2 linked regions of the Prochlorococcus marinus CUG1417 genome follow. The protein of the gene in region 2 binds, or shares a complex with, the protein of the main gene of each other region. Links are inferred from orthologs where the notes say so. Each region holds a gene or a part of one and is shown on either strand. Other genes may lie near its edges. The genes, in order: uvrA and mfd.

Region 1 (8,847 bases), on a different replicon or contig from region 2:
AAATCCTTCTGGGATTAAAACATAAGGTTTCAATCCTCCTCTAGAAGCATATGCAGCAGCAGCAGCAGAAGTATTTCCGGTGCTGGCACAAATTACAGCTTCACAGCCTTCTTCTTTTGCTTTGCTAATTGCCATAGTCATTCCACGATCTTTAAAAGAGCCTGTGGGATTAAGACCGTCGTATTTTAGAAAAATCTTTGTTCCATTTCCAACTAATTTACTTATTGAGTCACTAAAAATTAATGGAGTATTCCCTTCGTTAAGGGAAATAATAGGAGTATCCTTTGTAACTGGAAGATATTGTTTGTAAGCATCAATTAATCCTGGCCATCTTTTTTTTCTATAATTAATGTGTAGTTTGTTTTTGATTTTATTCAATAACATCATAATTTTTAATTTGTTTTAATTTTTTCTAGGGGGGAATTTGTAAAAAAGTCTAATAGCTCTGAGATTGATTCTACTTTATTCATAACTTTGCTTAAAGCACTTACGTCTAAAATAACAGTTTTGGTTGGATATCCTTTAAAAAACTTTATTAGATCTATTTTCCCATTTCCTATATAAATACCTTGGATTATACTAGCCCTAAGTGCCAACAAACCTGTTCTTTCATCATCTGCTCTGGGGGGATGAATAATAGATGAAAGTCTTGTTAAAAAAACATTGCCTATTTGTGAATATACTAATTTGCTTGCAACGGTAATAGGTATTTCAAAATCTTTGTTTAATACTGATCTAATTTCTTTATCGGAAGATCCAGTTGCATTTAAAATTCTTTTTAGTTTTTTAGTTGAATCTCCTTTTTCAGCGAACTTTTTTAATGAATTTACTTCAATTGTTCTAGAAAATATGCCATAAACGATTTTAATTTTTTCAGCAGAGTTAGCTTTTGAAACATTAAAAAGTAATTGAGAACTTATTAAAATAAAAAGTGTTTTTATAATTAAAAATTTACCAAATTTCATTTTAGATATTTGAACCAGCTGCAATTTTTACAAGTCTAACTACACCTTTTTCAGTAACTTTTTTTGCAATTTTTATACCCATTTCTTTTGTATATGGCTCATTTATAAGTCGAGGTATTCTTTTAAGAAAAATATCAATTGAATAGCCAGGAACTTTTTGTAGAATTTCTGAAAAGTTTCTTAATGGTTTTATATAAGTTAGAAGATCATTTAAATTGTTGGTTTCATTAGTGGTATTTAATTTGATAGAACTAGGAAGGTAGTTATTTAAATTTTTTATTAATTTTAGATTAAATAAATCTATTTGATTAGTTAATCCTTCAATTATTTCATCTCTAAGAAATCCGCCTTTTGGAGAAAAGAGAAGATTTATGACTTCGTCTAAAAGTTTTTCCAAATCGAGATTCGTTTGTTTTGCAGCATTAGAAAGTAGATCTTCTAAGCGGTCCCATTTAAATTTTTTGTTATCAAAAAGCATTTCTTTCAGGCTTTCTCTTAATTGTGGATCAGGATCTTCCATCAACCTTCTAGCAAAATATGGATAAGCTGCACCTAATATTTTAAAGTTTGGGTCTACGCTTAAAGCAATTCCTTCTAATGTAAGTAGAGACCTAATTATAAGAGCGTAATACGGAGGTAATCTGAAAGGGAATTTATACATCACACCTGACATGTCGTCTGTAACGCTTTTAAAATCCATTTTTGAAACACCTTGTTCAACCGCGTCAATAAAAACATCTTGAAATGCTGGAACTATGGGTTCTAGGTTAACTTCTTCTGATAAAAACCCTAATTTTACGAAATCTTGAGAAAGTTTATCGAAGTTTTTATTTACCAAATGTACAACTGCTTGTATTAGGCCAGACCTTGAATCCCTAGAAACCTCACTCATCATTCCAAAATCTAGATAACATAGTCTTCCATCTTTAAGAGCTAATAAATTTCCTGGATGAGGGTCGGCATGAAAAAAACCATGTTCTAAAAGTTGTTCTAAACTGCACTGCACTCCTATATCAATCATTTTGTCAGGATCAATCCCTAATTTCTTTACATCTTCTAGATTGGTTAATTTTGTACCATCAATCCATTCCATAGTTAAAACTCTTCTTGAAGTTATTTCTTTATAAATTTTTGGTACGGCAATCATTTGGTTATGTTTGTGCATATTTCTGAATTTTTCTGCATTATCAGCTTCATTTAAATAATCCATCTCTTCAAAAACTCTTTTACCTAATTCATCAATTAATGCCACGAGATCGCTCCTTATTAGTCCAATATTGTTTTTTAGCCAATAAGCAATATTTCTTACAATATAAAGATCTAAAGTTATTTGTTCTCTTAAACCTGGACGTTGGACTTTAACTGCCACAACTTCCTCATTCTTGAGTTTAGCTTTGTGCACTTGTCCTAAAGAAGCTGCAGAAATTGGCTCTTTATCAATTTCTAAAAAAATTTCATCTACCTTGGATCCTAAGTCTTCTTCTATTAATTCCATAGCTTTATCTCCGTTAAACCCTGGAAGTTGATCTTGTAATTCAGATAATTCTTCAAGAAGAATCCCTGGAATGATATCTGGTCTTGTTGATAAAGCTTGACCTGCTTTAACAAATGCTGGTCCAAGTTCTACTAGTAAATTTGTTAATTCTTTTGCTCTAAATCTTGCGTTTTCTTTATTTTTTAATCTACCAGTTAGTTTATCCCACCCAACAGATAATAAATAAGTAAAAATAGGTATGAGCGTTTGCCAAAGTCTTTTTAAAAGTCTTTTTGGGTTCTTTTTATAAATTTTTGATATTCTTTCTGGATCATAATCCAACAGTCCAGATACTTCAATAAAGTCAGTAAAGTCTTCTTTCATAACTTTATATATTTAAAACCTTTATTTTTTTAGAAAAGAAGTTAATTTTTTTATATGGAAGATTTATCATGCTAATACAATTAAAGATAGAAAACATAGCCTTAATAGAGATTATAGAAATTAATTTCGAAAAAGGTTTGAATATCATTACTGGAGATTCTGGTTCAGGAAAATCACTAATCTTAGATTCCTTAAATGTATTATTTGGTGGAACTAATATACCTTTAAAACACTTAATACGTCCAGGAAAAGATCATTGTGTTATTGAGGCAAGATTCTCTTCCTCTTGTCAAATCAATAACTGGCTTATTAGTAATGGTTTAAAAACTAGCTCTTCAATCTTAAATATCAAAAGAATATCCTATAGAAAAAACAATAAAGTTTTATCTAAATATAGCCTTAATAATTTATTAATTAATAAAAAATTATTAGAAGAACTTGGACAATTACTAATAGATTTCGCAGGTCAATCAGATACTTCTATATTTGATTCTCAAGAAAAGAGAAGATTAATTATTGATGATTTATGTTCGCAAGAATTAAGGGATATAAGTGCAAAGATTAAAAATATATGGGAGGAAAGTCAGGTTTTAAAAGGATTAATGAATGAAAAAATAGAATCCTCTAAGAAGCAAGAAGAAAATAACTTAATAACTAAACAAATATTGCAAACTTTAGAGGAAGCTAATTTAGAATCAAGTAAGGAAATTTTAGAATTAGAGTTATTAGAAAATAAACTTATAAATAATCTTGAAATAAATAATTCAATTCAATCATCTTTATATAACTTAAATAATTGCAGCCATGATGAACCATCAGTAGCCTCTTTGATAAATCAATCAATAAAAAATTTTAATAAAACAGCAGACTTTGATTTAAAAATTCAAAAGTTTAGAGAAAATTTATTAGATATCCAAACTTATGTAGAAGAGTTAATTTTCGCATTAAACTCATATATTCAAGACATAGATAAAGATGACTCTAACCTTTCAGAAATACAAAAAAGATTATTTTTTTTAAAAAATTTGGAAAGAACTTTTTCACTTGACTTAACTCAATTAATTAAAAAGCGAAATCAATTAAGGACATATTTTCTAAAAAACGATAAAGATAATGAAATTTGTAATATAGAAAATCAAATTAAAAACTTACAAAGTAATTTAAATTCTTTATTTATCACTCAATCTACTGAAAGAAAAAAAATTGCTAAACAATTACAAGATTCAGTTATCTCTATTTTACGGGATTTAGGATTAGAAAATGCAAATTTTTCAATTCAATTTTCAGAATGTAAGCCTTCTGGCGATGGAATTGACAATATAAATTTTTTGTTTTCTGCTAATCCTGATCAGAAGCTTGCTCCATTGTCAAATGTTATTTCAGGTGGAGAAATGTCAAGATTCTTATTAGCTATTAAATCAAGTATTTCTAAAAAACCAAATACTTTCTTTTTAGATGAAATTGATAACGGTTTAAGTGGTAAATCTTTACTTTCTTTGGTTGAGCTAATAAAAGAAATTTCTAGAGATCAACAGGTTTTATGTATTACACATCAGCCTTTTTTAGCTGCTAGAGGATTAGCTCATTTTAAAGTTAATAAAAACGTTATCGATGGAATAACATATACTTCAATTTTAAAACTAACTACAAAAAAACAAAGAAAAAATGAATTAATAGAACTTATTGGTGGAGGATCTTCTGAAGTAAATGAATATGCCTCTAGACTTCTTGATCAAGCTGCTGCATAAAATAGAAAAAATCTACTATAATAATATTTTTTAAATCATAAATAGATTTAAACATGGTTTTAAAAACTAATAGTAATTTTGAGGAAGATAATTCAATTATTATTAGAGGAGCTCGTCAGCATAATTTAAAAAATATTAACCTTTCTCTACCTAGGAATAAATTTATCGTATTTACAGGAGTCAGTGGAAGCGGTAAAAGTTCTTTAGCCTTTGATACAATTTTTGCTGAAGGACAAAGAAGATATGTTGAAAGTCTTTCAGCATACGCAAGGCAATTTTTAGGTCAAGTAGATAAACCTGATGTAGACAATATTGAGGGCTTATCACCCGCTATTTCAATTGATCAAAAATCAACAAGTCATAATCCTCGATCAACAGTTGGAACAGTAACAGAGATACAAGATTACTTAAGATTGTTATTTGGTCGTGCTGGCGAACCGCATTGTCATCATTGTGGGATTCCAATTGCGCCACAAACAATTGATGAAATGGTTGATCAAATTATTTTATTACCAGAAGGAACAAGATACCAATTGTTGGCTCCTGTAGTAAGAGGGAAAAAAGGAACTCATACAAAATTAATTAGTGGACTTGCTGCTGAGGGCTTCGCTAGGGTAAGAATCAACGGTGAGGTAAGAGAACTTGCTGATAGTATTGAACTAGATAAAAATCAAATTCATAATATTGAGGTAGTAGTTGATAGACTAATTGCAAGAGAAGGAATACAAGAAAGATTAAATGATTCTCTACAAACTTGCCTAAAAAGAGGCGATGGGTTAGCAATAGTCGAAGTTGTTCCAAAAAAAGGAGAAAATCTTCCTTCTAACTTAGAGAGAGAAAAACTTTACTCAGAAAATTATGCATGTCCTATACATGGTTCTATTGTTGAGGAACTTTCTCCTAGACTTTTTTCTTTTAACAGCCCTTATGGAGCATGTCCAGACTGTCATGGTATTGGCTATTTAAAAAAATTTACTGCTGAAAGAGTTATACCAGATCAAACATTACCTGTTTATGCTGCCATAGCCCCTTGGAGTGAAAAAGATAATACTTATTACTTCTCATTACTATATTCTGTAGGACAAGCTTATGGTTTTGAATTAAAAACTCCTTGGAAAGATTTGAGTGATTTGCAAAAAAAAGTTCTTCTTTTGGGATCAGATAAACCAATATTAATCCAAGCTGATAGTCGTTTTAAAACTTCTAGTGGTTTTGAAAGACCTTTTGAAGGGATTTTACCAATATTAGAAAGGCAATTGAATGAAGCCAATGGAGAATCAGTAAAACAAAAATTAGAAAAGTACTTAGAATTAGTTCCCTGCAAGACGTGTTCTGGCAAAAGATTAAGACCTGAGGCTTTGGCAGTTAAACTTGGCCCATATAATATTACTGACTTAACTTCTATAAGCGTTTCTGAAACTTTAACTCACATAGAGCGCATCATGGGATTAGGTAAGACTAAGAAGGAAAACATATCTTTATCAGAAAAACAAAAGCAGATAGGTGAATTGGTTTTAAAAGAGATTCGTTTACGTTTAAAGTTTTTAATTAATGTTGGTTTAGATTATTTAACTCTAGATAGACCAGCCATGACTTTGTCCGGGGGAGAGGCTCAGCGTATTAGATTAGCTACACAAATAGGTGCTGGCCTTACTGGTGTTTTATATGTGTTAGATGAACCAAGTATTGGTTTACACCAGAGAGACAATGACAGATTATTAGAAACATTAAAAAGCTTAAGAGACCTTGGCAATACTTTAGTTGTTGTTGAACATGACGAAGATACTATGAAATCTGCTGATTATTTAGTAGATATTGGTCCAGGTGCAGGTATTTATGGTGGGGAAATTATTGCTAAGGGATCATATGAAGATGTTTTGAAATCAGAAAGATCATTAACTGGGGCTTATCTTAGTGGTAAGAAGTCTATTCCTACTCCAAAAGAACGTAGATCCTCTGTTAAAAAAAGTTTAATTTTAAATGGTTGCTCAAAAAATAATTTAAAAAATATATCTGTAGAATTTCCATTAGGAAGACTGGTTTCTGTAACTGGTGTTAGTGGTAGTGGAAAAAGTACCTTAATAAATGAGTTACTTCATCCTGCCTTGTGTCATTCTCTGGGATTAAAAGTTCCTTTTCCCCATGGCGTACAAGAGTTAAAGGGTATAAAGGCAATTGATAAAGTTATCGTTATTGATCAATCTCCAATAGGGAGAACACCAAGATCAAACCCTGCTACTTATACAGGTGCCTTTGATCCTATAAGGCAGATATTTACCGCCACAGTTGAAGCTAAAGCAAGGGGTTATCAGGCAGGTCAGTTTAGTTTTAATGTGAAAGGAGGAAGATGCGAAGCGTGTAAAGGCCAGGGAGTTAATGTTATCGAAATGAATTTTTTGCCTGATGTGTATGTTCAATGTGAAGTATGTAAAGGAGCTCGCTTTAACCGGGAAACTCTTCAAGTTAAATATAAAGGTTTTAATATATCAGATGTTTTAGAAATGACTGTTGAACAAGCTGCACAAACTTTTTCTGCAATACCTCAAGCTTCTGACAGGTTATCTACATTAGTAGATGTCGGATTAGGATATGTCAAATTAGGCCAACCAGCCCCTACATTATCTGGGGGAGAGGCTCAAAGAGTTAAGTTGGCTACAGAATTATCTAAAAGGGCAACTGGAAAAACTCTGTATTTGATTGATGAACCAACTACAGGGTTGAGTTTTTATGATGTTCATAAATTAATGGATGTAATACAACGTTTGGTAGATAAAGGGAATTCTGTAATTGTTATTGAACACAACTTAGATGTAATTAGATGTTCTGACTGGATTATTGATTTAGGACCTGATGGAGGAGATAAAGGTGGAGAAATTATTGCAGAAGGTATTCCTGAGGAAGTTGCTAAACATCCCACAAGCCATACAGCTAAGTATCTTAAAAAGGTTCTTAAATAAAAAACTTGTTGTATTTCTTTTTATTATTAATTATCTAAGTAAAAAGAAAGCTCTCTTATAAGGGGTATTACTTGAGTCTATAGCTGCTTTTTCAAAAAATTTTGTATTAAAAAGATTTAAAATCATAATGCTTTCTTAATATTTCCTTTTGAAATTCAGCTTATTTGTATTAAAGGGCTGTTGATCGGAGGATTTCTTAATGAGGTTTAAATTTTTACATTTACATTTACATGGTCTTATACGCTCTAAAAATCTTGAATTAGGCAGGGATGCAGATACAGGAGGACAAACACAATATGTTTTAGAGCTAGTTAAAAGTTTGGCTAATACTTCAGAAGTTGATCAAGTAGATTTAGTTACTCGTTTAATTAACGACCCTAAAGTAGATTATGAATATTCTCAAGAAGAAGAATTTGTAGAACCCGGAGTTAGAATTTTAAGATTTAAATTTGGACCTAATAAATATTTAAGAAAGGAATTGCTTTGGCCTTATTTGGATCATTTAACTGAAAGACTTATCTCTTATTATCAAAAAAATAAAAAGCCTAATTTTATTCATGCACATTATGCAGATGCTGGATATGTAGGGGTTAAACTTAGTCAGTCCTTAAATGTTCCACTTATTTTTACTGGCCATTCTTTAGGACGAGAGAAAAAAAGAAAATTGCTTGATACTGGGTTAAAAACTAATCAAATAGAAAAGCTTTATGCAATAAGTAAGAGAATTGAAGCAGAAGAAAAAGCGTTAAAGTCGGCAGATATTGTTGTTACAAGTACTAAACAAGAATCAGTTTATCAATATTCCCAATATTCTTCTTTTTCACCTCACAAAGCAAGAGTAATTCCTCCTGGTGTTGATCATAATAAGTTTCACCATATTCACTCGACAACGGAGACAGCTGAAATTGATAATATGATGCAACCTTTTTTAAAGGATTCTAGTAAACCCCCATTATTAAATATTTCTAGAGCCGTTCGAAGAAAAAATATTCCTTCTTTGATTGAGGCATATGGAAGATCTGAAAAATTAAAAAGTAAAACAAATTTAATTTTGATTTTGGGTTGTCGAGATAGTACTTCAAAACTTGACCCTCAACAAAGAGATGTTTTCAATAATATTTTTGAAAAGATCGATAAATATAATTTGTATGGAAAAGTAGCTTATCCAAAAAAACATCTTCCAAGTCAGATACCTGCTTTATATAGGTGGGCTGCTAGCAGAGGGGGTGTATTTGTAAATCCAGCTTTAACAGAGCCCTTTGGTTTGACCCTTCTTGAAGCTTCTTCATGTGGGTTGCCAATAATATCAACAAATGATG
Region 2 (17,106 bases):
AACAGACTTTGAGGCGATGGAAAATATGGATTTATCAATAAACGAGGAGGAATTGGAAGCTATATGTGAAGAATTTAGGAAAGATTACAATAGGCATCATTTTGTAAGAAATAGTGAATTTGAAGGTGCTGCAGAAAAATTAGATCCTGAAACAAGAGAGCTTTTTGTTGATTTTCTTGAGGGAAGTTGTACTTCTGAATTTTCAGGTTTTTTACTTTACAAGGAACTTAGCAAAAGGATTAAAGATAAAAATCCCCTTCTTGCTGAATGCTTTGCACATATGGCCAGAGACGAAGCTAGACATGCAGGTTTTTTGAATAAGTCAATGAGTGACTTTGGCCTACAGTTAGATTTAGGCTTTTTAACAGCCAATAAAGATTACACTTATTTCCCACCAAGAAGTATTTTTTACGCCACTTATCTATCTGAAAAAATAGGTTATTGGAGATACATAGCAATTTATAGGCATCTTGAAAAGAACCCAGATAGCAAGATTTTTCCACTATTTAATTACTTTGAGAATTGGTGTCAAGATGAAAATAGACATGGTGATTTCTTTGATGCATTAATGAAAGCACAACCACGTACCGTTAAATCATTAAGCCAAAAAATTACCATTGGGGGCTCTACCTTTACACATCCACTATTTGATTATTTTCATAGATTTAGATACTTTTTGAACAATCTTCCATTAACATCTAAGTTGTGGTCTAGATTTTTCTTACTTGCTGTATTTGCAACTATGTATGCGAGGGATTTGGGAATCAAGAAAGATTTCTACGCTTCTCTAGGATTAAATGCTAAAGATTACGACCAGTATGTTATCAACAAAACAAATGAAACTGCAGCTAGAGTTTTCCCTGTGGTAATGGACGTTTATGATAAATCTTTTTATGGAAGATTAGACAAAATAGTAGAGAATAATAAGGTTCTTTCCGATATTGCAAACAGTGATGGAAATAAAGTATCTAAAACTTTTAAGAAATTACCTAAATATTTATCAAACGGTTACCAGTTATTAAGACTATACTTATTAAAACCTCTTGATAGCAAAGATTTCCAACCTTCGATTAGATAATCTTTAATATAAAGAAGATTTATAAAGTCATATGCTTTCGTCACAAATCAAATTTAATGAAATCACTTTTGGTTGTTGCAATAAAGATTTATTAGAAGAAATTATTTTCTATGGGATGGGACTTGGGGCTGATTTTGTAGAAATATTTATAGAGAATACAGACAACTCAAGCGTTCTAGCTGAAGATGATTTCATTACAAGTGTAAGTCCATCATTTGGAAGGGGTGCTGGTATTAGAATCTTCAAAGATAAAAAGGATGGATTTGTAAGTACAAATGATTTAACAAAGAATGGCTTGATGAGGTCGGTATCACAAGCTATTGAGATGTTAGACATAACAGATAATAAAAATAGAGAAGTATTTAATGGTCTAGATAAACATAGGGACTATAGTTTATCCAAGAAAAAATGGATTAATGAAGTCCCATCGATTCATGAGATAAGTGAAAAACTATTAGTCAGCACAAAGGCTCTTAAAAAAAATAATAAAATAATAACTAGAAAAGGAAGCTACTCAAGAAATCTCCAAGAGGTAATCATAGCCTCTAGCGATGGAACCTATGTCTCAGATATTAGGTTATATCAAACAGTTGGACTCAACGTGATTGCTAGTGATGCCCAATATAGATCTAGTGGAAGTAGAAGATTTGGGTCGTCAGGAATGCCTAATGAATTCAGATTATGGGATCACGAAAAAGCAGCTAATGATGTATTCGAAAGCTCAATGAACATGCTATACGCAGATTATGTTGATGCTGGACAAATGCCTGTTGTATTAGCTAATAAATTTGGTGGTGTTATATTCCACGAAGCCTGCGGTCATTTACTTGAAACTACTCAAATAGAGAGAGGAACAACACCTTTTGAGAATAAATTGAATGAAAAAATTGCACATGAATCCGTAACAGCAATAGATGAAGGAATTTCAGAGGGATCCTTTGGTTCATTATCAGTAGATGATGAAGGTATGGAACCCGAAAAATCAGTTCTTATAAAAGATGGAATTTTAAAAAAATTCATATCTGACAGGGCAGGTGAATTGAGAACTGGCCATAAAAGAACAGGAAGTGGAAGAAGACAAAATTATTCTTTTGCTGCAGCTTCACGAATGAGAAATACTTATATAGCTAAAGGTGAGCACTCTAAAGAGGATTTAATCAATAGTATTAGTGATGGTCTTTACTGCAAATCAATGGGTGGTGGCAGTGTAGGTGCTACAGGACAATTTAATTTTGCAGTAGAAGAAGGATATCTTATTAAAAATGGAAAATTAACTAATCCAGTAAAGGGAGCAACTTTGATTGGTGAGGCTAAAGAAGTTATGCCAAAAATATCAATGTGCGGAAATGACCTCGAATTAGCTCCTGGATTCTGTGGATCCATCAGTGGAAGTGTCAACGTAACTGTAGGCCAACCTCATATTAAGGTTGATTCAATAACTGTTGGCGGAAGATAGGTTATGAATTCAAAAGAAATAACAACTCAAATCTCTGAAGCTGCAGATTCTCTAAATCTTAAAAAATGGGATTATGGTGCAAGCTTTTCTAATGATTATTCTGTGCAAGTAGATAAAGGTGAGGCTAAACAACTTAAGGCATCACAAAAGCAAATTTTAACTATAAGAGTTTGGAACGAATCTAATTTAGTTGGTATCACATCAACTAGTGATATAAGTGAATCTGGTATTAAAAAAGCTCTAAATCAGGCAAATATTGCATCTGATTTTGGCAACAAGAATGAGAGAACAGAATTCTCACCACTAGCCAAGGATCCTATTGAAGTTAAAGACTCAAAAAAAAGAAATCCTGTTGGTATAAAAAAATTACTTACTATTTTAAGAGAAGCAGAAGTAAAACTATTAGAAAGCCATGAATCCATAAAATCTGTTCCGTATAATGGTCTATCTGAGAGTTTTTATGAGAGAGTTTATGCAAATAGTGATGGTGCCTTTCGTAGTTATACCAAGAGTCAAGCTGCACTTTATTTATATGCAAGAGCAGAAGAAAAAAATAAGAAACCTCGTAGCTCAGGTTCTGTAAAACTTGGATATGGAGTTGAAGATATAGATATAGAGTCGTGTATTAAAGACGCTTCTAATAAAACAATTTCTCATTTAAATTATTCATCTATTAAAACTCATAAATATTTAATATGTTTTTCTCCTGAGTCTTTTTTAACGATCATTAATGCCTTTAGTTCAATGTTTAATGCTAGAAGCATTTTAGATGGAGTTAGCTTATCTAATAAAAATTCTATTGGAGAGAAACTATCTACAGAAGCACTTAATATTTATGATGATGGTCTTCACGAAAAGAATATTTCTTCATCACCATTTGATGGAGAGGGAACTCCTACGAAAAGACTATGTTTAATTAACAAAGGGAGACTTGAAAATTTTATGCATTCCGAATCAACTGCAAGAATATTTAAAACAATGCCCACAGGCCACGCTGGACTAGGATCAAAAGTCTCAGTATCCCCTGATTGGATAGTAGTTGAGAAATCAGAGGAGAACTCAAATCTAAAAACATCATTAGATCACTCTACTTATGAGGGAGAATTTGTTTATATTGAAGAATTAAATGCAATTCATGCTGGTGTAAGAGCAAGTCAAGGTTCATTCTCTCTGCCATTTGATGGATGGCTCTATAAAAACGGTAAAAAAATCTCAATAGAATCTGCAACTGTAGCGGGGGATATCAAATATCTTTTGAAGAATATAGTAAATATTGAATCAAACCAAGAAGTTACAACAAGTGGAATTTCTCCACATATATGGGTAGATGAATTATCAATAACAGGTGACGCGTGAGAATTATATTCTGGGGAACACCTGAATATTCAATTGCGAGCCTTGATATTTTTATTAAATCTAAGCACGAGGTAATTGGAGTAGTTAGCCAACCCGATAAGAAAAGATCTAGGGGAAATAAATTAATATCCTCACCTGTTAAAAGCTTTGCCGAACAAGAATCTATAAAAATTTATACACCAAAAAAAATCAGGGGAAATATAGATTTTATAAATGAACTTAAATCACTATCTTGTGATCTATTTATCGTTATAGCTTACGGGAAAATATTACCCAAAGAGATATTGGAAATCCCAAAATTTGGATGTTGGAACGCGCATGCTTCATTACTTCCAAGATGGCGTGGTGCAGCCCCAATCCAATGGTCACTAATAAAAGGCGATGAATTTACTGGTGTAGGAATTATGAAAATGAATGAGGGACTAGATACTGGTGACTTATTATTGGAAGAAAAAATTAAAATTGGTGATGAAGATAATTTAAATACACTATCGGAAAAACTTAGTATTTTATCTGCAAAATTATTATTATATGCCACATCACTAATCGGAGAAAATATTTATAAAAATACTAATTCTCAATTAACAAAGCAAAATTCCCTTGGGAGAGAAATTACATACGCAAGAATGATTGAAAAATCAGACTTTAAAGTTGATTGGGATAATGAGGCAATTGAAATTTCTCAAAAAATAAAAGGATTATACCCTCGAGCAAATACAACTTTTAGAGGTAAGAACCTAAAAATACTTAAAATCAAAGTTTTGAGCAATGATGAAATTAAAAATAAAAAATACCTTTTCATGGGCAATTATTCAAGACCAGGTATTATTCTTGCTGTAATAGAAAATGAAGGGATAATAATATCAACTAAAAATGATCCGGTTATTTTGTTAGAAGCAAAACTTGAAGGCAAAAACATTTCTAGCAAAAAGCAATTGATACAACAGTTAAAGCCATCAGTAGGTGAATATCTCTCAGATTAAGTTTTAGATTCTTTTTTAGAGAATCCCCAAATGAAGGCAAAAAGAATCAAAAAATAAAAATAATAGTCTGGAAGAATGGATTCTTTAATTAACGTATTTAGTAAAAGTTTAATCCCCACTATTAAAATTGCTACGTAACCGGCTGTTTCTAATCTAGAAAATATATCCAGAAGTTTTAGAAAAATCCCCGATGTAAATCTTAAGGCTAATACTCCAATCACTGCTCCAAATATAATTAATATGTATTGATCACTGATAGCTACTGCAGTAGTGATACTATCTATTGAAAAAGCAAAATCAGTAATTGAAAGAAGCGCTACAACCCTTAAGAACCTAGAATTATTTTTATTATTATCTCTCCCATTTTCTGTGTTTTCTATATCTGAACTTAAAAAAACATTTGAGAAGAATAAGTATATTAAATAAAAACCAGCAAAAACTCTAATAAGAACAAACTTTAGAAGAACATTAGATAATATGATCAGAATAATCCTAAATAATAAAGATATTGTTATGCCAATATTTAAGGCTCTTGACCTTAATTCTGAACTGTCGAGAGATTTAGTAAGAGAAGCTAGTGCGACAGCATTATCCGCCGATAATAATAATTCTAGAGCAATTAATATTGGTAAAAGTGTAAAGATTTCGTACCAACTATCTACCTGATCTAGTGTGGGTATAAAAGAATTTATTGCAGCTGAATCCATCAAATATTATTCACAATCAGTATAAAATCTAATATAATATATCGGATATTTGTAATCAAGATTGATAACTATAAATGAGTTTAAATACTTTAGTTAATTACATTTCGAACTCACAAATTACTTCTGAATTAATAAAAAGAATTTCAAAAAATAATGAATTAAATATTGTTGGGTCAAGTAGATATGCAAAATCAATAATCTTAGATAGCATCGCAAAAAAAGAGGAAAAAAATATATTATTAATTTGTCCTAATGTAGAAATTGCCTACAAATGGATTGGTTATTTTGAAAGTATAAATGATAAAGCAGTTTTATATTATCCTCCAACAGAACATCTACCATACTCCTCAATTAATAAATCCAAAGAGATTGAATTTAGTCAGCTTACTGTTTTATCCAAATTAATAAAAAAAGAGAAAAATGAACTTAATATTGTTGTATCAACAGAAAGATCACTACAACCTCATCTAATAAATAAAAACTTATTAATTGAAAACAAGTTAGATTTGCAAAAAGGGGTTCAAATCGAGATTCAAGAATTAGCTAATAAACTTACTTTGCTTGGTTATACGAAGGATAATGTAACTTCAACAGAGGGATTCTGGAGTAGGAGAGGGGAAATAATAGATATTTATCCTGTCAATAATGAGTTTCCTATAAGATTAGAATTTTTTGATAATGTAATTGAGAAGATAAGAGAATATGACCCCCATACACAGAAAACATTAGAAAGTATCAATAATATTGAAATAATACAGGCTGGATTTGATTTGCTAATAAAAGATAAGTTAAATAATTTTTCTAAGAACGGTATCTTTAATTCAGATGATATAAATAAAAATAATCTTGATCGTTATTTAGGAATAATTGAAAAACAACCCTCAAATATAATAGATTTTATTGATAAAGAAACAATTCTTGTAATTGATGAATTAGAAGATTGTACGAAATTTGCAAATAATTGGTATCTAGATTCAGAAAGTAATTTTGATAATTGTGAGTATGAATTAAATGAGAACCTTAAAAATAATGATATTAATTTAGACGTTAAACCTAATTTACATTTAAAGTTTGACAAAATATTAAATTCACTAAGAAATTTTAATTTGATAAAATTTTATGAATTTGAATCTAAAGTAAATATTAATAATAAATTTTTATTAAATGATAAAAGAATAAATTCATACTCTAAAAATATAGGTAAATTATCCAATGATATAAATAAAAATATAAAAAATAATGAAAAAGTATGGATATTATCAGCACAGCCATTGAGAACTAGGACTTTACTTTTTGAGCACGAATGTAATACAAACTTCTTAAACAATCCTAATAATATTGATGAAGCATTTAAGTCAATTAATAATTCAACTCCTTTAATTTTAAAAAATAAGAACAATTACGAAATCGAAGGTTTTTATCTTCCGATATGGAAAGTTGTCCTGATAACAGATAAAGAATTATTTTCACAACAATCTCTTTTTAATAATGTATTCATAAGAAGAAAAAAAAGAAGTTTAAATTCAAATATAAATGTAAATAAAATTAGTCCCGGTGATTTTATAGTTCATAAAAATCATGGAATAGGAAAATTTTTAAAAATAGAAAAAATAAATATAACTGGAGATTCAAGAGATTATTTAGTCATTCAGTATCAGGATGGGAAGATAAGTGTTGCCGCTGATCAACTTGGTAGTGTAAACAGATATAGATCAAGTGGAAAAATAAAGCCAAAAATAAATAAATTAGGAGGGACCGAATGGGAAAGAATAAAAGATAAAAATAAGAAACAAATCAAAAAAGTTGCAGTCGATATTTTGAAACTTTATGCAAAGAGAGAAAAATTAAAGGGATACATTTACCCAAAAGATGGTCCTTGGCAAGATGAATTAGAGGAATCATTCCCTTATCAACCAACACCTGATCAAATTACTGCTGTAGAAGAAATAAAATCTGATATGGAAAGCGAAAAGCCAATGGATAGGCTAGTTTGTGGAGATGTAGGATTTGGCAAAACAGAAGTAGCTGTACGGGCTATTTTTAAGGCTATTACATCAGGTAAACAGGTAATATTACTAGCACCAACAACAATCCTAGCTCAGCAACATTGGAGAACAATAAACAATAGATTTTCACCTTACCCAATAAAAGTATCATTACTCAATAGATTCAAAACCGTTAATGAAAGAAAGGAAATCTATGCAGGCTTGAAAAATAACAAAATTGATTTAGTTGTAGCTACGCACCAAATTTTAGGAAAAGAATTAGAAATTAAAAACTTAGGACTACTTGTTATTGATGAAGAACAAAGATTTGGAGTAAGGCAAAAGGAGAAAATTAAAAAAATCAAAACCAACATAGACGTTTTAACTCTCTCGGCGACTCCAATTCCAAGGACTCTTTATATGAGCTTATCTGGGCTAAGACAAATGAGCTTACTTAATACTCCTCCTCCATCAAGAAGATCAATAAAAACATATTTATCTGAAATAGATATGGATGTTATAAGAACTGCCATTAATCAAGAACTTGATAGGGGAGGTCAAATTTTTTATGTTCTTCCAAGAATTTCTGATATTGATCAAGCTGTAAATAAATTAAAAAATATGTTTCCAAGCTTAAAATTTATTGTTGCTCATGGGCAAATGAACGAAACAGAGCTTGAAAATGCAATGATTGCCTTTAATAATGGAGAAGTAGATCTAATGATATGCACAACAATAATTGAAAGTGGATTAGACATTCCTAAAGTAAATACAATTATTATTGAAGATTCTCACAAATTTGGCCTTTCACAACTTTATCAACTTAGAGGAAGAGTTGGTAGAAGCGGTGTACAAGCGCATGCTTGGTTATTTTTTCCAAATATAAATAAAATTAATGACGCTGCAAAACAAAGATTGAAAGCTATAAAAGACTTTTCAGAACTTGGAAGTGGCTACCAACTTGCAATGAAAGATATGGAAATAAGGGGTGTTGGTAGTTTACTAGGAGAAGATCAAAGTGGAAAGGTAAATGCTATTGGATATGATTTATATATAGAAATGCTCCATGAGGCTATTTCAGAAATCAGTGGGCAAGAAATACCAGAAGTTAGTGACACACAAATTGATCTACCAATAAATGCATTTATACCTGCAACTTGGATATTAAACAGAGATGAGAAGCTTGAAGCTTACAAATCTGCTACAGAATGTTCTAATGATAATGAATTAACTGAATTAGCTACAGACTGGATTAATAGATATGGAACTTTGCCTAAGCCTGTCGAGTCATTAATAATGTTAATGAGACTAAAATTACTCGCTAAGAGATGTGGTTTTAACAAAATTAAACTAAAAAAACCAAATATCGTTATAGAAACAAAATTAAAAAAAGCTACCTTTAAAATACTTAAACGTACATTACCAAATAGTGTTCAAAATAAATTTAATTTTGATGAAGGGGAACAATGGTCCTTGATAACTATAAGAGGTTTAGGAGTTACTGAAATTCAAAATCAAATTGATCAATTATTATATTGGTTTGGCTTATTTATTGAAGAAATAAAAAATTTTAAGCAAGATCTATTATTTAAGTAAGAATAAATTATTAAAAAATTATTTAAAAACCGCGAAAAAGTTTAATTTCGGCTAGGTTTATAAAAATTTAATTTTCTACATGGGTGAATATATAGACGTCGGAGTTCAAAGTTCAATTTTACCTCTAACAATTGTATTGTCATCACTAGTTTTGGGAATTTATGCACTTTTAGGAGTCGAGACAGAAAACGATGATGATGATTCAGATTCTGGAAGTGGCGGTCTCATGCAACCAATTTGAGATTATTTATAATTTATAATTCTAGTTTTTCTACTAGCAATCCTGACTATCCTATTGAAAATTCCTATAAATAAAATCAAGGTTACAAGATAAGAAATAAAAATAAAAAGTACCAAAAATACATCAGATAAGTTTGAAAAGAGATCAATAATTAATAAAAATATTCTATTTAAAGCTGTTGGGACATTTTGTAGAAGCGAACTCTTATTAGGTATTAAATAATTTATATAAATTAAAAAAAGACCGGAAATAAACATTAAAACAGATTCGATAAATAGTCTCTTTTTAGGCTTTCTTCTTAAACTTAATTTTTTTTTAAAAATATATTTACCAGACTTCTTATTCAAATTAGGGATGTTTAAATCTGCCATACATCAAAACTCAAAGAATAAATTAATAATTTACTTTGAAAAGAAAATTATCCTATACTATCGTTTTTACAGTTATGATGCTATAAGGGGATTATTTTGGATTAACTAGTTCATTTTTTTCGTTATTTTCAAGTGGATTATAAAAATAAATAAGAGTCGAGGAAAGAAGAGCTAAAGAGCAAATTGAGATGAAAGGAGGTATAAAAAAATTTAGAAATTTAACTTTATTTTTAAATGAAAAATTTACCTTTTTAGGATCATTATTAAAAACAGAAGATTTTTTTATCTTAACTTCAGATGATTCATTTAACTGATCAAAACAATTAACAATATCAGACAATAATGAATTGCCAATCTTTATAATTAATGGTTTAACATCTGGCTTAGAGCTTTTGAGAACAATATTATGAAGGTGGAGATTCTCAGCTTTTATATCTATCAATTTGGACTCATATAATGGGATTTTATTAGTTATTAGAAGATTTGAATATATATAAAATGCATCCATAATTTGAACTAAATGGTCAATTTTGCCTTCAATAAGTGGTTTACCAATAATCTTTAAATTCCATTCTGAAATTATTGATATTTGAACATTATTTTCATTGTTTGAATAATCAGGTAATCCTATTATTTCAAGACTAACTGAAGATTGATGAAACGATAATTTATTCTGCAGCATATTAAAAATTAACTAGAAAATTCTTTAACTTTTTATTACCGTCATTAGAAATACAAAACGCTAACATTAACAAAGATTTTATGATTATTCCATCATTTTCAGTTTGATTTAAAAGCTTTTTAACTCTCATACTATTTATATTAAATCTTTCTTTAATTAACTCTATAAATCTTTTTTGAAAATCGTTCCAGACAACTGGATTCTTCTTAGAATCTTCTCTAGAGTTAAGTATCTCTCTAATATAAGGATATAAATATTTAGACATTTCAACAGTTATAAGTATTAAGGCATCAAATTCATCTGATTTAATATTGTTATTAATATAAGATTTTCTCAAGGGATTATTATTCCTTAGTTTCCAAATAGTAATTTTATTTGGCAAAAACTCATTTAAGTTGAGTCTATTTGATAAAGCATAAAAAGAGTCAATACCATTTAAATCTATGGTCTCGAGTATTAGTATTAATAAATCAAGCTTTTCTATAGATCGCCTTGATACCTTATTTACTTTAGTTAAAACAGTAATTGTTCTCTTTTAAAATATTATTAAATTATAACAGAATTATCATTAGATTTTTTGAAATAAAAATGAATATAACTTATCTAGTTCTTCAATAGTTAGCATTCCATAACTCCATAATAATATTGGTAATGGAGTGTTATTTTTTATAGATAATTTTATGCCAAGTTCAATAGTAGATTCATCTAAACCTAATACATTGAATAAATAAGTTATCATTTCTTTAGATAAATTATTATTCATGAATTCTATTTAATACTTGAGTAAATGAGAGATTTAGTCATTTGATTTAGAACTAATTTTCTAGTAAAAAGAAATTTATTTAAAAGTAAAAATGAAAATTTCCTAATTGGAAATAAAAAAACGTTTCTATTAGCAAAAATTGAAATCAATGAGTCAGTTATAAAAATAGTGAAGATAATATCTAAAATCCTGCTAGAAAAATATTTAAATTTAAATAATATCAATTGCATTTTAGTAGTAGCATTATTTTTATTAAAAAGATCATAGATAGTATTAACATCTCTCCAACAAGTATTTAGACCCTGACCACCAACAGGATGAAATGTATGAAATGCATCTCCTACAAAAACTAATTTTTTAAAATTTAAAAATGGTAGATTTAAAGATAATGAAACAGGAAAAATATTAAATTCACCAATTATTTGGTCCAACTTAAATCCATTTGGCAAGATTGTTGATAAATTGTCCATTAAAAAATTCTTGTCAGAATTTAACCTTTCAATTGCCTTAAATGTACTGGAAGTCCAAATTACTTGATATAAGTTTTTTTCTAAAGGTAATAATGCAAGAGGGCCTTCTTTTCTAAAAATTTCATAAGCTCGCTTTTCACAATGACCTCTAAGAGAAACTTTAAAAGTTAAACAAGACTGACTATAAGATTTTTTTATATCTACAAAATCTATGGATTTTTTATCAAGTGAGTTTGCCCCTGTTGAAAAGAATTGATAATCAAATAATATTTTTTTACGTAACAATCTCTGTGGTGTCATAAAAAAAATATTTTCATAGTTATCAATCTCTTGAAAAAATACGTTCATAAGATCCGAATGTCTAACTACCCAGCCAATATTTTCAGCAGAACTTATATCATCATCTAAGTCAGAAGTACATAAGTTGGTAAAAGAAGAAGTTACGCTATCTGAAATTGAAAGGGTATCGAAGCCAAATAAAAATGGTTCTAATTTTTCCCAAAGTCTGAATTTAGATAAGATTTTTCTTGTTGAGTGAGTTATTGCATAAGTTTTATCTTTATCAATTAATCTATCTTTTGTTAATAAATCAGTTAAAAAAATATTGCAATCAAATTTTGAAAGTACAATTGAAAGTAATAAACCTGTGGGACCTGATCCAACAATTTTAAAATTGAGTTTGTTTTTCATCAAATTATATTTCATCAACTATCTATTCAAATAAATATAGCAAATTTCCTCAAATGCTGGTCTTAATAAATAGGGGTACTCACCAACCCATAAGTTAGTTTCAGGAAGCCATGCATCGGTCAAATAAAAATCTCTGTCAAAATTACGGTTATTAGATGTTATTAAACATCTAATACTCGAACCCACCCTAATTTGACTATGCTTATTTTCCATAGGAAAACTTAATTTTTCCAAATAACCATCTTCATCTTCTAATTCAAGTACTAACCAAGTTCTTTTGTTTTCGATAACTTCTAATCGACCTTGCCTATTAGATTGTTCTCTTGAACTTTCAATCTTTTCTGTTTTATAGATATCTGATACGTAGCCATCAAATATAGAAAAAAATTTATATTTTCTTAACTGCAAATTTTTTCTACTTGATTCAAGAATTGGGCCCCAGATGATATACAAAAAGAAACCTACACATAAGAATAACCAGAAATTATTAGTTTGATCTCCAGTCGAACTAATAATTAATGAGATAAATCCACCAATTGAAGAAATTATTACTCTTTGAAGAATTTTTCTCGGATTCCCCAACGCGTACTTAAATTGACTTCCTGTACCAACTGCAGGAATTAGTTTTGAAATTTGACTTGAATTAATTGGAATTATCATTTTAAAAAATCAATTTTTCAAGTCCGTAAACTAAAATTTCATAATTACCAATTTTTTTAATAGCCTGTAAAACTCCTGGCATATATGCCTTTCTATCAATAGTGTCATGCTTAATTGTGTAGGTTTCACCAGGAGATCCCATAATTACTAACTGATGAGCGAGTAATCCTGGTAATCGTACAGAATGTATATTAATTCCTGAATCTCTGAGCCCACCCCGTACACCTTTCAATGACTCAGACTCGTTTACTAAATTCTGATTAAATTTCTTTGGATATTCTTCAATCATTTCTGCAGTTTTTATACAAGTCCCACTAGGAGAATCAGCTTTTTGATTATGGTGCATTTCTATTAATTCAATATTGTCATAAAACCTTGCAGCTACAGATGCCGCCTGCTGAAGAAGAACCATACCTACTGAAAAATTAGGAATTATTGCACAACCAACCGATGCTTTCTCAGCAAAAACAGACAAATCTTGTATTTGCGAAGGGCTGAGACCTGTAGTTCCTACTACTGGTGATACACCATATGCAATAGCTGATCTGGTATTTTCATATACAGAATCAGGATGAGTAAAATCAACCAGCACAGGTTTGATTTTTTCATTTCTATAATTTTGACTGACAGAACACAAAGTTCCTTCAAAATCATTTGAAACAAAAACATCACAATTTTTCACCTTCAATAATTCAGAAATATTTGAGCCATTGTTCTTTTCGTTTATGTCGATTGCTGCAACAAGTTCACAATCATTAGAATTTAAAACAGTATTAACAACTTCGCTACCCATTCTGCCTAAAGCTCCGGATACTAGTACTGGTATGGGTTTTTTAGAATTTTCAATCATTTTTTTAAAAAATTTTTTTTTAAAGGTTGTTACACGCTATTTATATTGCACACAATAACGTCTTTTCATTCGTAGGCTGGTAGAAATACTTAAAGAAAATCAATGTTTACGCAGGTCCGCTCAGCAAACCGCAGAGTATCTCCTGTTGAGGATAACAAACACAAAGTTGTAATAAAAGCAGTTTATGTTGTCCTTGAGCCACAATACCAAAATTCCTTAACGGAAGCTGCAAAGTCAATAAATAAAATGAATGGTCCAATAGGTATAGACCTTAGCGGCTATCTTATTGAAGAACTTAGGAATGATAGTAATTTTGAAGATTTTAAAGAAGATATAGCTAATGCGGATATATTCGTTGCTTCTCTAATTTTCATTGAAGACCTTGCTCAAAAAGTGGTTGATGCAGTATCTCCATTTAAAGACAAACTTAAAGCATCAATTATTTTCCCCTCCATGCCAGAGGTAATGAGATTAAATAAGCTAGGTTCATTTAGTATGGCCCAACTTGGTCAATCTAAAAGTATTATTGGAGATTTAATAAAAAAGAAAAAAGAATCTGATGGAGCAAGTTTCCAAGATTCAATGTTGAAGTTATTAAATACACTACCTTCAATACTTAAATATTTACCAGTAGAAAAAGCTCAAGATGCTAGAACATTTATTCTTAGTTTTCAGTATTGGTTAGGTGGTACCACTGAGAATTTAAAAAACTTCTTGTTAATGATTTCTGAAAAGTACGCTGTTTCAGAGATCATAAAAGATCAAATAGAAGAATTCAAAATTCAAGACCCTGAAACATTCCCAGATTTAGGAATTTGGCATCCTCTTGCTCCTTGCATGTTTGAAAGCCTTAAAGAATATCAAAATTGGGAAAATAATAGGAAAGATATAAATCCTAAAAATGACAAAACTCCAACAATAGGCTTAGTTCTTCAAAGGAGTCATATCGTTACGGGAGATGATGCTCATTACGTTGCTGTTATTCAAGAATTGGAATACAGAGGTGCGAGAGTACTACCTATCTTCTGTGGAGGTTTAGATTTTTCTAAACCAGTTAATGAATTTTACTATGATTCCATAAATAAGGATCAACCTATAGTAGATGGAGTTGTATCTCTAACAGGATTTGCACTAGTTGGTGGGCCAGCAAGACAAGATCATCCTAAAGCTATTGAAGCCCTAAAAAGGTTAAATAGACCATATATGGTTGCACTTCCATTAGTCTTCCAAACAACACAAGAATGGGAAGATAGTGATCTAGGTTTACACCCTGTTCAGGTAGCACTTCAGATTGCAATTCCAGAGCTTGACGGTGCTATTGAACCTATTATTCTCTCAGGTCGTGATGATGCTACAGGTAAAGCGCATACGCTCCAAGATCGAGTTGATGTCATAGCTGAAAGAGCAATAAAATGGTCAACTTTAAGGGTTAAACAAAGAAAGGATAAAAAATTAGCCATCACAGTATTTAGTTTTCCACCAGACAAAGGAAATGTTGGTACGGCAGCATACTTAAATGTTTTTGGTTCGATTTATAGAGTACTTCTTGAAATGAAATCGAAAGGATATCAAATAGATGAACTTCCAAGTAATTCAAAAGAATTAATGGAAAAAGTAATTAACAATCCCGAAGCAATGGATGGCTCTCCTGAGTTAAATATTGCTCATAAGATGTCAGTTAAAGAATACGAAGAGTACACACCATATTCACAAAGACTTGAAGAAAATTGGGGTAAACCTCCTGGGAACCTTAATAGTGATGGACAAAACCTTCTTATCTATGGAAAACATTTTGGAAATGTTTTTATAGGAGTTCAACCTACATTCGGTTATGAAGGAGATCCTATGAGATTGCTCTATTCAAGAAGTGCTAGTCCTCATCATGGTTTTGCTGCTTATTACACCTATGTAGAAAAAATCTGGGGGGCTGATGCTGTTCTTCATTTTGGAACTCACGGCTCACTTGAATTTATGCCTGGGAAACAGATGGGCATGAGTGAAACTTGCTATCCAGATTCTCTCATTGGATCATTGCCTAATTTGTATTACTATGCTGCGAATAATCCATCTGAAGCAACAATTGCGAAGAGAAGAGGATATGCTTCAACTATTAGTTATCTGACTCCTCCAGCGGAAAATGCAGGACTCTACAAAGGACTCAAAGAACTAAGTGAACTTGTTGGTTCTTATCAACAATTAAGAGAAAATAGCAGGGGTATTCAAATTGTTAATGCAATAGTTGAGACTTCTAAACAATGTAACCTTGATAAAGATGTAGAGCTTCCTTCAAAAGACATAGAAGAACTTTCAATAGATGAAAGAGATTTATTTGTTGGGAATGTCTATAAACAGTTGATGGAAATTGAAAGTAGATTGTTACCTTGCGGTCTTCATACTATTGGAGAAGCTCCAACAGCTGAAGAAGCTGTTGCAACACTTGTAAATATTGCATCTTTAGAGAGAGAACAAGAAGGATTAAGATCTCTTCCTGGATTACTCGCGGAATCCATCGGTCTAACTATTGAACAAATTTATGATGGTAATAATAGAGGTGAACTTAAATTTGTAGAGTTAAATGAAAAAATCATAAAAACATCAAGAGAGTCGATTTTTGCGATGGTCAACTCTTTAAAAATTGTTAATGGCAGAGTTTATTTAGAAAAATCACTTCTTTCCAAACTTTTCGATTTACTTAAAGTTTTTGGTTTAAATCTACCCACCCCTTGGCTAAGAGTATGCAGATTAAACGGATTTAATGAAGTTAACCAGAAGGAATTAAATAAATTATTTGATTACTTACTTTTCTGTCTGGAACAGGTCTGCGCTGACAAAGAAATGGATAGCCTCATTAAAGCACTAGATGGAAATTATGTTTTACCTGGTCCAGGTGGAGATCCTATAAGAAATCCAGGCGTTTTACCAAGTGGTAAAAATATCCATGCGCTTGATCCTCAGTCAATCCCAACTACAGCAGCAGTAGCTGCAGCAAAGTCTGTTGTTGACAAATTAATTGAAAAACAAAAAGAAGAGCAAGGAACTTGGCCTGAAACAATAGCTTGTGTTTTATGGGGTACTGATAACATCAAAACTTACGGAGAATCACTGGCACAAATCTTATGGTTTGTTGGGGTAAAACCAAAACCAGATTCTGTTGGAAGAATTAACAAACTAGAATTAATCCCTTTAGAAGAATTAGGTAGGCCAAGAATAGATGTAGT

What was found.
Region 1: the proteins of mfd (region 2) and uvrA are in contact, whole or in part, in a crystal structure (PDB 4DFC), measured with the Escherichia coli proteins. The link is inferred for Prochlorococcus marinus CUG1417 from one-to-one orthologs.

Annotation. Positions count from the first base shown.
Region 1 is NZ_JAAORN010000002.1:601,499-610,345, reverse strand. What follows is about bases 4,237-7,728. They hold uvrA (excinuclease ABC subunit UvrA), read left to right. Parts: upstream 4,237-4,624; coding sequence 4,625-7,528; downstream 7,529-7,728. Other genes in these bases: HA140_RS09330 (glycosyltransferase), read left to right, coding at 7,728-7,728; HA140_RS09340 (AAA family ATPase), read left to right, coding at 4,237-4,571. Outside these bases: thrC (threonine synthase), read right to left, coding at 1-387; HA140_RS09350 (alpha/beta hydrolase), read right to left, coding at 393-965; HA140_RS09345 (ABC1 kinase family protein), read right to left, coding at 967-2,823; more of HA140_RS09340, read left to right, coding at 2,892-4,236; more of HA140_RS09330, read left to right, coding at 7,729-8,847. UniProt on the Escherichia coli protein: The UvrABC repair system catalyzes the recognition and processing of DNA lesions. UvrA is an ATPase and a DNA-binding protein. A damage recognition complex composed of 2 UvrA and 2 UvrB subunits scans DNA for abnormalities.
Region 2 is NZ_JAAORN010000001.1:878,428-895,533, forward strand. The notes cover bases 5,304-9,361. They hold mfd (transcription-repair coupling factor), read left to right. Parts: upstream 5,304-5,654; coding sequence 5,655-9,161; downstream 9,162-9,361. Other genes in these bases: HA140_RS05070 (TerC family protein), read right to left, coding at 5,304-5,580; HA140_RS05080 (hypothetical protein), read left to right, coding at 9,241-9,361. Also shown: acsF (magnesium-protoporphyrin IX monomethyl ester (oxidative) cyclase), read left to right, coding at 1-1,078; HA140_RS05055 (TldD/PmbA family protein), read left to right, coding at 1,110-2,534; HA140_RS05060 (TldD/PmbA family protein), read left to right, coding at 2,538-3,890; fmt (methionyl-tRNA formyltransferase), read left to right, coding at 3,887-4,873; more of HA140_RS05070, read right to left, coding at 4,870-5,303; more of HA140_RS05080, read left to right, coding at 9,362-9,402; HA140_RS05085 (nucleoside-diphosphate kinase), read right to left, coding at 9,405-9,773; HA140_RS05090 (DUF4335 domain-containing protein), read right to left, coding at 9,865-10,455; HA140_RS05095 (DUF3038 domain-containing protein), read right to left, coding at 10,457-10,981; HA140_RS05100 (DUF2949 domain-containing protein), read right to left, coding at 11,024-11,218; HA140_RS05105 (FAD-dependent monooxygenase), read right to left, coding at 11,224-12,378; HA140_RS05110 (hypothetical protein), read right to left, coding at 12,397-13,038; dapB (4-hydroxy-tetrahydrodipicolinate reductase), read right to left, coding at 13,040-13,888; HA140_RS05120 (magnesium chelatase subunit H), read left to right, coding at 13,991-17,106. UniProt on the Escherichia coli protein: Couples transcription and DNA repair by recognizing RNA polymerase (RNAP) stalled at DNA lesions. Mediates ATP-dependent release of RNAP and its truncated transcript from the DNA, and recruitment of nucleotide excision repair machinery to the damaged site.